DNA from 3 places in the Maridesulfovibrio sp. genome. Region 1 is predicted to be linked to each of the others. Evidence: riboswitches for the same ligand, from Rfam matches in the RefSeq annotation. Region 1 holds a riboswitch; each other region holds the start of a gene.
The links. A riboswitch is a leader RNA that binds a small molecule or an ion and turns the genes downstream of it on or off. The one in region 1 is predicted to bind cobalamin.
Positions count from the first base shown of each region.

Region 1 (3,247 bases):
GTGGAGTTAGTGTAATAAGGAGTCTTGTCGCCGGAAGTATAGATATCGGCATAGAGATTCTTATCAATTTTTGCCAGACGGTAGCAGGTACCTTCACCCGGAGTGGCTTCAAGGTTGAAGAGGTTTTCGGTTTCTTCCTGAAACTCAACGGTCAGGTCGCGCAGGTGGTGCAGAACTCTCTGCATCAGGCGTGATCCTGAAGGGGTATCGATGCCTTTACCAAGCAGATTGTGGCAGGCTTCGTTACCACCAATCAGACCGATGGTTGAGAAATGTCCCTTGAAACCGTTCTTCAGGTAACGCTGAGAGAACGGGAACATGCCGTTCTCAAAGTTGGCGGAAACAAGCTTACGTTTGTACTCCAGAGAATCCTTGGCCAGAGTCGCATATTCGGAGATCAGATCAAGAAAATCTTCCTCACCCTGTGCGAGATATGCAAGCTTGGGCAGATTCAGGGTAACAACACCGATGGAACCGGTCAGGTCACCTGCTCCGAAAAGACCGCCGGTCTTCTTGCGAATCTCACGCAGGTCCATCTGGAGACGGCAGCACATGGAACGCACGTCTTCAGGATTGAGGTCGGAGTTGATGAAGTTCTGGAAGTAAGGAGCGCCGTACTTGGCGGTCATCTGCAGCAGAAGTTCACCCACTTCGCTTTCCCACGGAAAGTCCGGGGTGACGTTGTATGTAGGAATAGGAAAGGAGAAGATACGGCCGTCAGAATCACCTTCAAGCATGATTTCGACGAAGGCACGGTTGATCATTTCCATTTCTGCTTCATATTCACCGTATGTAGAATCCTGAAATTCACCGCCGATGATTACCGGTTCGCTGGCGATATGCTTGGGCGGAACCAGATCAAAAGTGAAGTTGGTAAACGGACTCTGACCGCCCCAGCGGGAGGTGGTATTCAGGTTGAAAATCAGCTTCTGCACGATCTGTTTTACGCGATCGTAATCCAGACCGTCATAACGGACGAAAGGCGCAAGATAGGTATCGACGTTGTTAAATGCCTGAGCACCAGCCCATTCATTCTGCAGGGTGCCGAGGAAGTTAACCATCTGACCGGTTACGGAATCAAAATGCTTGGCAGGACCGGAAGAACAACGGCCCTTGAGGCCGAAACCGTCCAGCAGCAGGTCACGCAGTGACCAGCCGGCGCAGTATCCTGCAAGGCCGAAGGAAAGGTCATGAATATGAAAATAGCCGTGCTCGTGGGCCAGCCTGATTTCTTCAGGATATTTTTCCAGGCAGTAACGGGCCTGAACAGCTCCTGACATGTGCAGCATCAGTCCCTGAAAGGAGTGCCCCATGTTGGAGTTTTCGTTCACCCGCCAGTCGGACCGGTCGAGATAACTTTCAATGGTACCGGCGATATCGAGGTATGTTTCATCCTGACGGCGCAGCTCGCGACGCTTTTCACGGTAAATGATGTAGCGTTCGGCAACAGAATAGAGACGATTTTCCATGAGTACCAGCTGAACCATATCCTGAACCATTTCCTGTTCAGGGACATCAACGTCAGCCAGTTTCTGCTCAACCTTGCGGCCGAGACGTTTACTCAGCAGGGGATCTTTAATTCCGCTGGCTTTGAGAGCTTTAAAAATAGCTTCAGAAATACGTTCTGTAGACCAGGACTCGAGACATCCGTCACGTTTGAGAATTTGTTTGGGCATTTAATTACCTGATAAAAATTTTGTCCGCACACATCACCGCCTGCGCCGAAAAAAGAGCGCAGAAAAGTCTGCAACCTCCCCAGATTGCAAGCCCACGGATGGACCGTGTCTTATGGTGGTGTGGCATTTAGGAGCAGGAGGCCCGGTAGGCGCATCCCGCAGGACTTTGAAACCGGAGAATCATCAAAAGCAATAATCTTCCGGTCAGTTTGAACCAACCTGCCGCGATGGACAGGTATGCTTCAGGCCGGGGTGCTGGCTCGGGGTACACCCATAAGGCTTCCCTGACAGCGGCAGAACCGCCCCGGATTCAAACCGGGTTCCCGTAAGATTCATTTCGATAATGCTCAGAAAGCGGAAATGAACTCCTGAAGTGATAACGACAAAAACAGTCTACCAGACTCGAAACAATCGTCAAGGCTCTCTAGACTTTTTCTTAATGGATCACCCGTCAGCCCTTGTCCGGCTTGCCTTAAAACTTATGGAACACGAGTTTTCCACAATTGTTCACAGCATGTTCAAAACCATTTAACATGCTGATTTAGAGATAAAATTATCTGAATCTGTAGCAAAAAAATTACCGGGCATAATTTTCAAAACGAAATATTTTTTTGATCTTTTGCAAGAACAGCTTGTTTTTGATTATGAGCATACGAACAAACCTTTTCCACATATGTTCATAAAATGTTCGTAAAGATAAACAAAAAGCAATGATCAAAAAGTGGCATTCATTTTATCTATACAGCCGAGCAAAATAGCTTTTTCCTCTTCTGAAAACTCTGAAGTCAGTTCTTCCGTAAGCCGCAGATGCAGTCTGTCGTGTTCCATGAACATTTTCTGCCCTTCTTCCGTCAATTCAACAAGAATAGAACGGCGGTCTGTCTGATGGGGCTTGCGGAAGACGAAATCTTTGTCCTCCAGCCGATCCACCAGCACAGTCAATGTACCGGTAGTAATGCCCATGTGCTGGGCCAGTTCCTTCATGCGCATAGCTTTATGGATACCAAGCACTTCAAGGGTATGCATCTGGGGCAGAGTCAGCCCCTTTTCCCGAACAACATCATGTTCCCATGATGAGAGCTTCTCATAAAATTCGATAACAGCATGGTTAAGCTTGTCGAGCACATCAGCCTCGTCTTTTATATGTTTGTATAGCTATAGATCGCAAAACAGATAGTCATGACTCCCGCAGTACGCATGACCAGCGGTTCCACCCAGCCCTGCTCCAGAGTACGAACAAATGATGCCGCCCGGTAAATAGCATAAATCACAGCAGCAAGGACAATAGCCGTACCCACAGCGTAACTGGCGAAGACCGCCGTTCCTTTTATGATACTGCCGGAATCAAGTGCGTACTTATACATGATAGCAACCGTGGGGCAAGGAACAATCATGTTCACAAACCCTATCGAAAACAGCCCCCACGAGGTAATGCTGCGCAACGATTTCTTTGAATTATGAGAACATGAACAACTATGCCTGTGGTCGTGGTGATGTTCATGGTCGTGGCCGTGCTCGTGCTCGTGCTCGTGCTCGTGATGGGGATGGTGCTCATGATCGTGGTCGTGACT
Region 1 covers NZ_OY780933.1:1,118,960-1,122,206, reverse strand. Annotated here, with positions in the region: gene ACKU35_RS05025 (ribonucleoside triphosphate reductase) at 1-1,676, opposite strand, end outside; cobalamin riboswitch at 1,904-2,063, opposite strand; gene ACKU35_RS05020 (MarR family transcriptional regulator) at 2,391-2,801, opposite strand; gene ACKU35_RS05015 (sulfite exporter TauE/SafE family protein) at 2,816-3,247, opposite strand, start outside.

Region 2 (3,247 bases), 1.7 Mb from region 1:
GGAAGCTCTTTCTTCACTGGGTATCGGAACGATGGTTTTCTCGTCCGTATTCTGGATTTTCGGTTTTCTGGGAATCGGTACCCAGACCGAAGTCGCTCATGCTTTAGGCAAGGGCGATATAGAACGGGCATCATCACTCGGCTGGATGGCGGCGGGTATTTCAGCTGCGGTAGGTTTTGCTCTGATTCTTTTCGTTTATCCTTTTTTGAGCAATATAGCGTCATTAATGGGCGGCGAAAACAGTGTTCGGGATCTGGCTGTAGATTACATGCGCTATCGGCTGCTGGGCGCTCCGGCTGTGTTGGTGGTTCTGGCCTGTTTCGGATCTTTGCGCGGATATCAGGATATGAGTTCCCCGCTTTGGATTGCCGTGGGCATGAACCTCATCAATGTTGTGCTCGACTGGTGTCTTGTTTTCGGTACGGGACCTTTCCCGGAGATGGGCGTAGGAGGAGCAGCGCTGGCTAGTGCTGTCAGCCAGTGGATAGGCGCAGTCTGGGCGGTGTTGGTAGTTCGCAAACATTATGGCTTCAATACCGGGTTCAGAATTGCGGATGCCCGCAGGCTGTTTGTTATCGGCGGAGATATGTTTGTGCGTACCGGGTGCGTCTGTTTATTTCTGCTGCTTTGTACCCGCTTTGCGACCAAGGCCGGAGCTGAATCCGGCGCAGCGCATCAGGCTATCCGCCAATTTTATGTTTTTCTGGCTCTTTTTCTGGATGCGTTCGCTATCAGCGGCCAATCACTGGTTGGCTATTTTGTTGGTCGTGCGGAACGTTTAACGGCTCGGAAGGTTGCCGCACTCGTCTGCAAATGGAGTTTCGGTACCGGGATTTTGCTGACCATCATAATGTATATTGGAAAGCAGCCCGTTGAATGGCTGCTGGTACCGGAGGAAGCTGCCTCTGTTTTTGCTCCCGCATGGTTGGCGGTCACTTTTTTACAGCCCATAAATTCGCTTTCCTTTGCCACAGACGGAATTCATCTCGGAACCGGTGATTTTCGCTATTTGCGTAACGCCATGCTCGCGGCTGTTCTTATAAGTTCCGGTGTTCTTGTTGTCGTTGATTGGCTTCAACCACAGCATATGCTCTTCTGGATCTGGATAGTGGCCGGATTGTGGACCAGTTTACGGGCTCTGTTCGGCATGATCCGTATCTGGCCGGGGATCGGGAATGGGCCGCTAGCTTTAAACTGATATTGACAATATGAGTTAACAATCATATCAAGCCCTTGCCTGAGGCGCTCTCGCGAGCTTAATAGGGAACCCCGTGAAAGTCGGGGACGGACCCGCCGCCGTGAGTCCTGAGTTGCTTAACCCCGTTAGACCGGACCTTGTCCGGTTATGCGTGCCACTGAATTTATTTTCGGGAAGGCCGGGTAAAGTGGGACGAGTCGGAAGACCTGCCCAGGTGCAAATCAATGTTTATTCTGACGGATAACGGGGCTTTTATCTATCAGAAACAGTTGCGCATGTACGTACCTGCGTGCTTTCCTATTCCCAAAGCCCCCCAAATTTAAGGAGACTGCTATGCAGTACCGTTTTGGGGACAAATCCAAGTTCATCCCCGCATTTCTTCTGGTTTGTTTTCTTCTGATTCCTTCACTAGCTCTGGCCGGTCACGGTGAAGCTAAACCTGTTAAAAAAGGTATACTGCTCGCTGCTTTCGGTTCCAGTATGCCGCAGGCCCATGCTTCTTTTGACGCCATCGACAAGGCTGTTAAAAAGGCTTTTCCCGGTGTTCCTGTCCGTTGGGCCTATTCATCCGCTATTATCAGGGGGATTCTGGCAAAAGAAGGCCGTAATATCGATTCCCCGGCTATGGCTATGACCAAAATGATGGAAGAAGGTTTCACCCATGTTGCCGTGCAGTCCCTGCATACAATTCCCGGTGAAGAGTTCTGCGGAATTTCCGAAACAGTGAAAGCTTTTGAAGGAATGCCCAAAGGCATAAGCAAAGTCACTGTAGGTAAGCCCCTGCTTTACTCCAATGAAGACATGCAGCGCACAGTGAAAGCAATAATCGCCAATATTCCCAAGGATCGTAAGGCCAAGGATGCTGTAGTGCTCATGGGACACGGCACCCCGCATGCCGCGAACATCTACTACCCCGCTTCTCAGGATTATTTCTCAAAAGTTGATCCTATGATATTTGTAGGTACGGTTGAAGGTACTCCTACCCTTGATGATGTAAAAAAACTGCTCAAGAAAAGTAAAGCCAAAAAAGTCTACCTCATGCCTTACATGTCCGTTGCCGGTGACCATGCCCGTAACGATATGGCCGGAGATGAAGATGATTCATGGAAATCAGAGCTGACCAAGCAGGGCTACAAATGTGTTCCCGTATTGAAAGGGTCCGCTGAATTCCCTCAGGTTGTGGACATCTGGGTTGACCACCTTAAAGTTGCTTTCAAACATCTTGGTGATCATTAGACCCGGTGACCTTTGTCTCGGTTAATTATTAATTAAAACAGGTGGTAATTATGGAATTTTCAGGCAATAGGAGGACACAGGCTGTAATAATCCTTGCTGTGCTTGTGCCTGTTTCCATTTTTGCCGCCTGTCTTTTCGGGGCTTACAATGCCGAACCTGCGCAGGTTCTGGCGGTTTTTAACTCTGCCCTTGGAATCGGAGCCGTGAAGGTCGAAAAGGCTCTGTCTTTTATCATCATAGATCTGCGGCTGAGCCGGGTCTGCCTGTCATTTCTGGTGGGCATGTCGCTTGCTGTGGCCGGGACTGTTTATCAGGGAATTCTGCGTAACCCGTTGGCCGATCCGTTTACTCTAGGAGTGAGTAGCGGCGCTGCTTTCGGAGCCAGTCTGGCTATCTTTTCCGGTTCCACCATACTAGGTGCGCAGCTCTGGAGCAGGTTCGGGAATATGTTCCTGCCGCTTGCCGCCCTTGGCGGAGCGATGGCAGCTCTCGGTGCGGTGCTCATGCTGGGCCGTATAGGCGGAAGATTGCGTCGTGAAACCATGGTTCTGGCCGGCATTGTAGTGGCTACTTTTCTGTCTGCTTTGATTTCACTGCTCAAGTCCCTTGATGAGGATTCCGTAACTTCCATAGTCTTTTGGATTATGGGCAGTTTTCAAGGTCGTGGATGGAGTCATGTTCAGCTTTTTCTGCCGTATTTTGTCGCGGGGATGATTCCGCTGGTTTATTATTCCCGGGAGCTTGATATTCTTTCGCTGGGGGAGACTCAGGCGCGTCATCTGGGCATGGATGTTTCCAGAGTTCGTATGGCCT
Region 2 covers NZ_OY780933.1:3,626,452-3,629,698, reverse strand. Annotated here, with positions in the region: gene ACKU35_RS16260 (MATE family efflux transporter) at 1-1,198, shown strand, start outside; cobalamin riboswitch at 1,224-1,427, shown strand; gene ACKU35_RS16255 (sirohydrochlorin cobaltochelatase) at 1,532-2,434, shown strand; gene ACKU35_RS16250 (iron ABC transporter permease) at 2,485-3,247, shown strand, end outside.
Region 2: another riboswitch for cobalamin. It lies ahead of ACKU35_RS16255 (sirohydrochlorin cobaltochelatase); the one in region 1 lies ahead of ACKU35_RS05025 (ribonucleoside triphosphate reductase).

Region 3 (3,247 bases), 1.1 Mb from region 1:
ATAAACGGAATCACGGCGAAAATCTTCAGGCTTAAGCGCGGACACTCTTTTGGCGAGTTCGGGATTGTTTACCCGGTGGCTGCTTTTACGTCCTTCAAGAATCATACGATTCTCAGCCAACTTTTCTTCGGCATCCAGCCCTGCCGCGGCATCAGCAACAACCCTGATTTCAGTACATTTTTGCCGGGCAAAAGCCATCCACGATTTTATCTCGGCATCCAATGCTGTCTCCAATTCAAGATCAAATGGAACGTGCAGTAGCGAGCAGGAAGGAGCAACCAGAACCCGATCTTCACCGAGCTCAACCACTGCGCTCTTTACATGGCTCACCGCTTTATCAAGGTCTGCCCGCCAGATATTTCTTCCGTCCACAACTCCGAGAGAAAGACTTAAATTATCGGCAAGTTTCTTCAGCAGCGGTTCAAGATCCTGTGCCCCTCGAACCAAATCAACATGAAGACCGTCCACAGGTAATACTGCCGCTGTTTCAAGATTCTCGCCCAATCCACCAAAATAAACGGCTACCATTATTTTAGTATTGGCAGCGGCCTCTTTAAAAGTGCGGTAGACAGGACTGAAAAGCCTGCGCACATCTTCCTGCAGGTCAAGAGCCAGTACAGGCTCATCAAACTGAATCCATTCACATTTATGGGAAAGATTCCTAATCAGTTCCACATATGCAGGGAGTAAATTTTCCAGTAGATCCAAACGGTCAAACTCTTTGTCAGCGCATTTACCGAGCAGCAGAAAAGTTAACGGCCCCGGAAGTACAGCCTTTACCTGATGTCCTAGCCGGACAGCCTCCTCCACCTGTAAAAGCAAAGAGTCATCTGCCAAGGAAAATTTCTGGTTCCGGCTAAACTCAGGGACAATATAATGATAGTTGGTATCGAACCACTTGGTCATCTCCATGGCTGCTACACCGTTCTCACCGGATTCACCACGAGCCATTCTAAAATAATCGTCAAGCGAAGCTCTACCGCCTGAGATATTATATCTCTCCGGGATAACACCAAACCTTACAGCATTATCAAGCATATGATCATAGTAAGAAAAATCACCGACTGGTACTAAATCCACTCCCGCTTTTTCCTGATTTTCCCAGTGCAAAGCACGCAACTTTCGAGCGGTTAGTGCAAGATCATCCTGTCCTGCCTCGCCCCTCCAGTAAGATTCCAATTTTTTCTTAAGTTCACGGTTACTTCCCATTCTGGGATAGCCTAAAGTGTGCGTCAGCATAATATTCTCCATGATTTCAGTGACCGCTTTAAGCGGCGGGATTTAAAACCCCTGTTATCCTAACCTGTTCGCGAGGCTAGGCCACTTCGTCCTGCAGGACGTCTTCTGGCTTCCGGTAGGTTTTGACGCACGGCAGCGGCCCTTCCCATTTATTAATAGTGGTCCGCAACCATTCAACTTATTTTAACCGGTTACAGCAGCGCGCCTGCGACGGATTTTCACCGTCTTCCGTTTCCTGCAGCGTTCATAAGTCAACTTCTATATATAAAAATATTGTTATATAGTGATAACTAGATGCCAGTCATCAGCCACGAAGTCAAGAGCAAATAGAATTCACAAGCAAAACTGAAGCCGCAAAATTATGGCCGCACAAAAAAAAGCTGTGAGGAAACCTCACAGCTTTTAAAACCATGCAGATAATCGCCGCTTAAGTCGCGGATCTAGTATGATACCTAGTCACAATCCTTAACATTAAGCTTTACACTGAATTTTCCGGTGGCTGCCGGGAATTTCATCAGAGCGCCTTTAACCAGACACCGCCCTACAATATCGAGCCCTTCACGGTCCTTGCTTGATGCAGTGCCACGCCAGAGAAAGGTTTTTATTCCCTCATTCTCGGGACTCATAAAATAAACCCGTACAGTATTATCAACTCTTGGAGCATCGGCATCTTTCACGATACCGATTTCAGAATTGGTTTTACTGATGTAGTCATACTCGTAGGCTTCCCTCTTGTAGGTGACTCCCCTTTCCATAAAAGCCTTGGAGCCGAAATTTACCACTACTACAAAATCGGGAGACGCAGGATCATAGCGAAACCCTTTGGCCTCAAGATCAGCCTTGGCTGTATTAAGCAGATCGGCTTCAAGATCTTGTCTCGACTTACTTTTCTGCTTAAAAGTAAAAGTTTTCAAATTACTGAGATCTGTTCCTTCAGCAGGTTTGTTCTCGACATCCATATTCACATATACGCAACCGGAAAGCATCATTCCGAGCAAAGCAAAAACAACAACTAACTTCCTCACCATAATCTCCCGACCTTATTGGTCACGCCCCTCCTGAAACGGAAAGCCGCATTAAACTCTTTATTACAATTCCCTGTAGCCTAACCATTTAACTTTTTTAGCGGCTTTAGCCAAGAATTAAAACAAAAACCACACACGGCGAATTTGCCTTGCTCAGCTCGAAAGAATAAACCATGCAAGCATGTCCGTAACCAATTTACTCATACACACAAAAATCAAGCAAATAACAATTTCAAGCAGACCATTTTAACAGGACAAAGACACTGCGAACATCAAAATGGTATAAAAAAAATAATTCACTTTATTTTTTTTGAATCATATTGTTTCATCTTGCGGGGGAGGTACATTATGAACAAATTATCAGATAGACGTAGACAGGCAAGATTAGATCTTGATTCCATAAACAGCTTTTTCCGGCAATGTGATGTTGCGGCAAGTTCATCAGACCAAGACATGGATATCACTATTCTGGATATTTCGCCGCAGGGGATGAAGTTCAGCCTTAACTGCGAAATGGATACCGACAGCATTAATCAGGATGATGAAATTTTCTTTCGTGGATGCATATTTAACGACAGTATCGGATTTCTGAGCAGTCAAAAAGCTGTGACAGTCTGGCAGAAGGATTCACTTTTCGGAGTTAAATTCACCCCTGCCCTCGACATCGATACCAACACCCTTGCCGATATGATGAAGTAGGCTTTTTGCCCCCCTTCCCCCTCTTCCAAATAATTTGATAAATTGGTATCTTTTCCGTTGTGAACAATAAAGATACCAAAATAATCGCTTGGGTCGGTAACATTTTCTTCCGTTCAGGTATGGACCGGCTGGGTTATAAGACCATCCACATCCCCATTCAGGGACAGCAGGTGTTCACCTGGGACGATATTGTGGAAAAAACCGGAACCGAACCCTTTGCTGTTGTTTACGCTGACCGATCAATCGCCCCGCCGCTGGCAGGCGTAGAAAATTTCCCTTGCCTG
Region 3 covers NZ_OY780933.1:49,373-52,619, forward strand. Annotated here, with positions in the region: gene metE (5-methyltetrahydropteroyltriglutamate--homocysteine S-methyltransferase) at 1-1,239, opposite strand, end outside; cobalamin riboswitch at 1,317-1,517, opposite strand; gene ACKU35_RS00285 (DUF4136 domain-containing protein) at 1,692-2,267, opposite strand; gene ACKU35_RS00290 (PilZ domain-containing protein) at 2,613-2,963, shown strand; gene ACKU35_RS00295 (glycosyltransferase) at 3,023-3,247, shown strand, end outside.
Region 3: another riboswitch for cobalamin. It lies ahead of metE (5-methyltetrahydropteroyltriglutamate--homocysteine S-methyltransferase); the one in region 1 lies ahead of ACKU35_RS05025 (ribonucleoside triphosphate reductase).